2 regions of the Exiguobacterium sp. s143 genome follow, and region 1 is predicted to be linked to the other one. Evidence: predicted binding sites of a transcription regulator. Region 1 holds the regulator's gene; the other holds the start of a gene.
What was found. The regulator Rex, encoded in region 1, represses fermentation and respiration genes when NADH is low (regulators of the CRP and FNR family bind a similar motif). The targets are predictions, from matches to a motif close to TTGTGAAATATTTCACAA.

Region 1 (3,423 bases):
CACCTTGCGCACTGACTAGATTGGAAGACGTCATTAAGACGGCTGCCATAAGTGCAATCTTCTTCTTCATGCGTTCGTTTTCCCCTTTTCTGTAAAACCATAGTAGTACTACTGATAAAACAGTTAAACGAAAATTCTGTATATTTAGTTTAATGAATTTAATGGAAATAAACAATTTATATTTGCCTATTTTTTTAATTTATTTGTTTTACGTGACATTTTATATTTTTAAGGAATTAAACTGGGAGTAAAATAAAAACTCCTCGACGCCTCGAGGAGTTGGATATTTGGTATTGGTGGAGACTATCGGGATCGAACCGACGACCTTTTGGCTGCCAGCCAAACGCTCTCCCAGCTGAGCTAAGCCCCCATGAATTATCTTTAGTATACGCATCGCTAACTGCTTTATCAATATAAAAATAACGCTTTCATAAAAAAGAATTCCTTCCAAAATCGTCGGAAGGAATTCACGATTCATTTATTCAATTCACGCATCAAATCCGCCTGTCGTTCAAGCTCTGCCTGTTGCTCGAGGATCAAGACCTTTTTGTACGTCCGCGCAGAAATCAAGATGCTGATCTCATAGAGAACGAACAATGGCACCGAGATCATCAAGTGTGACGTCACATCCGGCGGTGCGATCAATGCCGCAACGACGAACAGCACAAAGTACGCATATTTCCGATTCTTTCGCATGAAATATGGCGTCACGAGACCAAGACGCGTCAGGAACATCGTCACGACCGGCAATTGGAACAGAAGACCGAACGGCATCGTCAATCGGATTAAGAAACTGAAGTAGTTCTCCACTCCGATGACTTGTTCGATTCCAAGCTCTTTCCCGAGATCCGTTGAGACTTCAAGCAAGAAGGGAAGCAACCAGAAATACGAGAAGGCTACGCCAGCCAAAAATAGAAAGAAGATGACCGGAATATACGTCAATGTCGCTTTTTGCTCCTTGTCATAAAGTCCTGGTCGGACGAATGCCCAGAGTTGATACATCCAGAACGGTGACGCTAAAATCAGCGCAATGATGAACGCAAGATTTAAATACAACATTAAAGGATCGGCGACGTTGAAGGCATTCAAACCGATGCCGAGCTCTTTTAAGTCCGCTTGCAAGAAGCGAACGAGCGGTCGGACGAGCGGAAATGCGACAGCGAACAGGACGACGACGATGATAAGCGACCAGACGATCCGCTTACGCAGTTCGTCAAGGTGCGACGTCATGCTTTGCTCTTGATCAACCGTCATGATTCAATCACTTCTCTTTCGGTTCGTCCTTTTTATCGTCGTCCATGATGCCGTTCGTGGCATTCTTGAACTCTTTCAATGTCTGACCTGCAGCGCGTCCGAATTCTGGTAACTTCTTCGGTCCGAAAATGATCAATGCGACGACCGCGATTAATCCGATGCTCGCAGGTCCGATACCTAGTGTGAGCGGAATAAGGTTTTCCATTATGATTTCACTCCTTCAGCTGATTGCGAATAATGCTTCATGAAATAAACTAACGACTGCAACTCGATCGATAAATCAATGTGATGGACCCGGACGCTCGCTGGCACGTTCAACCGTGCAGGCGTAAAGTTCAGGATGCCTGTCACACCATACTCGACTAACTCATCCGCTACTGACTGCGCGAACTGGGATGGAACCGTCAAGATGGCAACATCGACCTGATTCGCTTCGATTTGTTCTTTCATGTCCGAAACATGATAGATTGGAACGTCATGCGTCGTTGTTCCGACCTTCTCTTCGTCCGCATCAAACGCAACGACTATCCGAGTACTATTATTCTTTAAAAAGTTATAATTTGCAAACGCTGTTCCGAGATGACCGACCCCGATTAAGGCAACATTCGTCACCTCATCTTGATTCAAGGTTTTGCGGAAAAACGTTAAGAGATGTTGAACGTTGTATCCATACCCCTTCTTCCCTAATGCCCCAAAGTAGGAAAAATCGCGACGAATCGTTGCTGAATCAACCTTCACCGCCTCGCTTAACTCAGCAGAAGAGACGCGGAGCTTGCCTGAATTGTATAAACTTTGGATGAAGCGATAATATAGCGGCAACCGTTTTGCTGTCGCTTGTGGAATTTTTGTGTCTGGTCCATTCATCCTGCAGTTCCCCCTTCGGCCACATCCATCGTGGCACCCAAATCTTTGCAAAAAGCTTTCTACTCTCCTTGATTGTAAACCACTTCACATAGAGTCACAAATAATATATTCCGCAGGACCTCGCGCTTTTGTTCGTGATAGACTAAAGGGTGGAAGGATGGATGGAAATGATACTCTTACAAGTCAACCAACTCTCGAAATCATTCGGCGTCGAGCCGATTTTAGAAAATATCAAATTGGAAGTACAAGAGCGGGACCGGATTGCGCTCGTCGGACGAAACGGTGCCGGTAAATCGACCTTGCTCAAAATCATCGCTGGCGAACTCAGTCATGACTCGGGTGACATCATGAAAGGCAAGGATGTCAAAATCGGTTATCTCGCGCAAGACAGTGGTCTCGAATCGAACGAGACGATCTGGAACGAGATGCTGACCGTCTTTGAACATCTCCAAGAACAAGAACGGACATTGCGCCGGATGGAAATCGAAATGGGTATGGAGCATATCTTGAACGACCCGGTCGCTTACGATCGTCTCTTGAAGACATACGATCAAGCGCAACACGACTTCTCAGAAGCGGGTGGTTATCAGTTCGAAGCAAATATCCGCTCCGTTTTGCACGGCATGCGCTTTTATCCGGATGATTACTCGCGCCGGATTCAGACATTATCCGGTGGTCAACGGACACGGCTTGCCTTAGCAAAGATGCTCCTGCAAGCACCAGAGCTCCTCATTCTCGATGAGCCGACCAACCACCTCGATATCGATACGCTTGCTTGGCTTGAAAGCTACCTCGGTGGTTATCGTGGTGCCGTCCTGATCGTCTCGCACGACCGGTACTTCCTCGACCAAGTCGTCAATGTCGTCTACGAACTGTCGCGCAATGTCTGTCGTAAGTTCACGGGGAACTATACGAAGTACTTGGAGCAAAAAGCGGCCTTGTACGATCAGGAAATGAAGCAGTTTGAACAGCAGCAAGAAGAGATTGCAAAGATGCAGGACTTTATTCAACGGAACATCGCCCGGGCGACGACGACCAAACGTGCCCAAAGTGTCCGAAAACGACTCGAGAAGGTCGACCGGCTCGATCGACCAGATGGGGATGAGCGTAGTACGGTCCTCTCCTTCCCGATTGAAAAACAAAGTGGGAACGACGTTCTTCAAGTCAATCAACTGGCGATCGGTTACGAAGAAGCTGTCTCAAAAGACATCACGTTCCGCTTGCAACGCGGTGAATCACTGGCACTCGTCGGCCCAAACGGAATCGGAAAGTCGACGCTTCTAAAAGTCCTCGTCGGTCGCTTGC
Region 2 (3,423 bases), on a different contig from region 1:
TGTAATTGCCGAAGACAGTGTGGATTTCCGAGAATGTAACGAATGCATTCGGTTCGACAGAAGAGACGATTTCTTGCAAACGGACGATTTCATTATTTTGAACGACGACATATACCATTTTTTTCGTTCGGTTGGAATATCCTCCACGTGCATCGAGAATCGTGACACCACGACCGAGTTCTTTTGTAATGACTTCATTGATTTCATCTGCTTTCTCACAAATGATGATACATTGCTTAGAAGCAGAATAGAAACTGTAAACCGTCTGAAGGGCTTTGGCACGAACAAAGCTCATGATGAGAGCATACATAACGTGTTTAAGATCAAATACCCACCATACAAGGATGTAGATGACAAGATCTTGCATCAGAAATATACGAGGAAGTGGCCAGTTATGAAAACGAGCAAAGAAAAACTTTCCGAGAATATCAAGCCCTCCAGTTGAAGCACCACCGAAGAAGATCAATGCCATTGCAAGACCAGAGACTAGACCAGCAAAGATGGAAGCGACGAGTGGATCGTTTAAAGATTCCGGAACGATTTGAGTCGGAATCCAGTCAATTAAAAAGGAAGAAGCAATGACGATAATTCCAGATAAGAACATGAATCGTTTGCGTAGGAAACGGAAACCTAAAAGGAAGAGGGGAATGTTTAAGAGCAATTGCGTTAATCCAATTGGCGTGTGGAAGAGCTCTTGAATAATGAGCGTGATCCCCATGATACCGCCTGATCCGATATCATTTGGAGATAGTAGTAGGCTGATGTAAAGGGAATACAGCAACGTACCAATGATTAAGAAACTGATTTTTTCAACTCTCTTTTTCTGTGGGTGTGTTGTAGTCATGGCAATATGATGAGTGACCTCATGCTCCTCCTTCTGTGAGTATCTGCCTGCAAGAGTACGCTCATATGCATAAAATTTCAACCCTTCTTATGAAAAAAGATGAAAAAGGGTACGTTTTTTTAGGAAGGTGATGAAAATGAAGAAAATGCTATGGATTCTTGGTTGTATCTGTTTAGGAGTACTGGTCGGAATTCGTCTTTTTGAACAACCCAATGAAAAAAATCAATCATCCATTTGGCATGATGGTGATCTTGTAGCGAGACAAGTGGGTGCCTCGATGATGAATACGGTAGCGGTTCGTCAATTAGCCGAACAACTTCCGTTCTCATCAGAATTAAAACAGGTAGATGTCGAAGGAGAATCGTTACGTCTTGCCTATGAAGTGACAGGAAAAGAGCGACAAGCTTGGATTGGTACCGACACCGGAACACTACAAGTGAATCAGGATTTTTTGAAGGCTCGGTTATCTAAAGTTCTGATGCATCATACGCTTGTTTTATTTTCAACGATTCCTGATTTAACCGACCTTGAAATTCACTACACGGATCCGTATTCAGGTGCAGATTTTACGATTGACCGGAAAACATTCGACGCCTACACTCCGACCGATATCGAACGAGCTACTTCATCTTCTAGACGCTTTAATCGTGTTGTCATTGATGGTTATGTGCTCGATGCATCAAGACGAAACACTTTCTTTGAACGCTTCGCATCACGACTACAGATCCAAACTAATTAGTTGTATAAAGCAAGAAAAGGCATTTTTCACAATCTTGACACAATGATATCGTTTACATCTCGTTCTTTTATAAAAACGATAAAACAGGTCTATTCAATACTTGAACATCTTTTAAGATGGAAGTATGATAATAAATGAACAAACATTGTGAAGTGTTGAACAAAAGAAAGAGAGGTTTCTACGATGAACGAGGTAGAAGCATTAGAAGGATTACGGAATAAAGCAATCAAGTCGACGCGCATGCTACAAATGCGTCCTCTCGAGTACTTAGTTCGTGCCATGCTAGCAGGGATTTTCATTGGATTTGCAATTATTTTTACCTTAAAAGCAATTAACGGTCTATATATGGCGGAGTCACCTGTTGCGACACTTGTCGGTGGACTGACTTTCGGAGTGGCGCTTGTCCTGATCGTTTACGGTGGGGCAGAGCTGTTCACAGGAAATACGATGTATTTCACGACGGCGACGATGCGTGGCTATACGACGAAGATGGATACGATGAAGGTCTGGTTGATCTGTCTAATCGGAAATGGACTTGGAGGATTAGCGTTTGCGCTACTCTTTTCCCAAACAGGAATCATACAAGAGCTTGGTATGAACAACTGGTTATTTTCTGTCTCAGAAACGAAGATCCACCATACGACGTGGGAAATCTTCACACGAGCTATCTTCTGTAACTGGATGGTCTGTTTAGCGATTTTCATTCCAAAGAACATGAAGAATGAGTTGGCGCAGATCATGATGATGATGGTACTCGTCGCAGTATTCTTTGCTTCTGGATTTGATCACGTCATCGCCAATATGGCATTGTTCTCCATTGCGTTAGTCGTACCACATCCGGATACGATCACATTTGCCGGAGCGATGCATAACCTGTTGCCAGCTTTAGCTGGGAACATCATTGGTGGAGCAGTCTTCATGGGAATGATCTATACGTGGCTGAATAAAGAAAAATTAGAAGTAGATGAATCACGTCAATCCACGACACCTGTTCATATTGCTTCGAAACAAAATGCATAATCAAAAAGCAGCTGTCGCGACAGCTGCTTTTTTCATTCATTCCATATGTTGAAAGCGATCGACGTCTGCAGCCAGTTCTTCGTAAATCGTCTCGACGATTTGTGCATCATCGAAGAGCCCGAGGACGTTATCGTCCGGTAAGGCGTCAACAGGAGACGTGAAGTACAGAACGGCCGTCAATAACAATTGTTCCTGCTCCGCATGCATTTCGAATTTTTTCTGATAGAGAGCACGAAGCATTTCAAGCAGTTGTTTTAATTGAAAATAAAGGACGAGTTCTGCCTCGCGTTCGATGTCCGAGCTTTCTGTAGACGCGATATCTTGCGTCAAGTGCGCAAGTCCGATTTCTGCTCGAACTAACAATTCTTGCTGTGCTTTTTCATCACCAACGAGGTCGAGTGCCTGTCGGTGAAAATACGTATAAGCCGATTTAAAATCGCCGGGTGTGAATTCCATGGTGATGCCTCCTTCTCTTCTCTTTCTAGTTTCGCCTTATTTCTTGCAAAATTGCAACTATTTCGTGAAAATAAAGATACAAGAAAGGGGATTACATAATGCCGACACAAGCAGAATTACAACAATACGCGTCTTTAGCCGTGCGTACGGGAATTAATCTACAACCAGGACAACAACTCGAGGTGCGTGCAGGAATCGAAAATTTGCCGCTCGTTCGTGAAATCACGCGTGTCGCCTACGAAGTAGGAGCTACGCAAGTATATGTACAGTGGTCAGATGATGAGATGACGAAAATCCGTTATTTCGATGCACCGGAAGAGTCGTTTGATACGTTCCCGGATTGGTTAAAAGCACGTTACGACCA

Region 2: a site for Rex is predicted at 1,729-1,746, ahead of KNQ03_RS14685 (formate/nitrite transporter family protein). Genes of this name have one in related genera too.

What each region holds. Positions count from the first base shown of each region.
Region 1 is NZ_JACSMX010000001.1:1,564,405-1,567,827, forward strand. Features, by position in the region: gene KNQ03_RS08125 (S8 family serine peptidase) at 1-70, opposite strand, end outside; tRNA gene KNQ03_RS08130 (tRNA-Ala) at 295-370, opposite strand; gene tatC (twin-arginine translocase subunit TatC) at 475-1,254, opposite strand; gene KNQ03_RS08140 (twin-arginine translocase TatA/TatE family subunit) at 1,262-1,459, opposite strand; gene KNQ03_RS08145 (redox-sensing transcriptional repressor Rex) at 1,459-2,118, opposite strand; gene KNQ03_RS08150 (ATP-binding cassette domain-containing protein) at 2,286-3,423, shown strand, end outside.
Region 2 is NZ_JACSMX010000005.1:113,074-116,496, reverse strand. Features, by position in the region: gene KNQ03_RS14695 (YitT family protein) at 1-844, opposite strand, end outside; gene KNQ03_RS14690 (hypothetical protein) at 981-1,583, shown strand; gene KNQ03_RS14685 (formate/nitrite transporter family protein) at 1,767-2,603, shown strand; gene KNQ03_RS14680 (YkvA family protein) at 2,640-3,059, opposite strand; gene KNQ03_RS14675 (aminopeptidase) at 3,158-3,423, shown strand, end outside.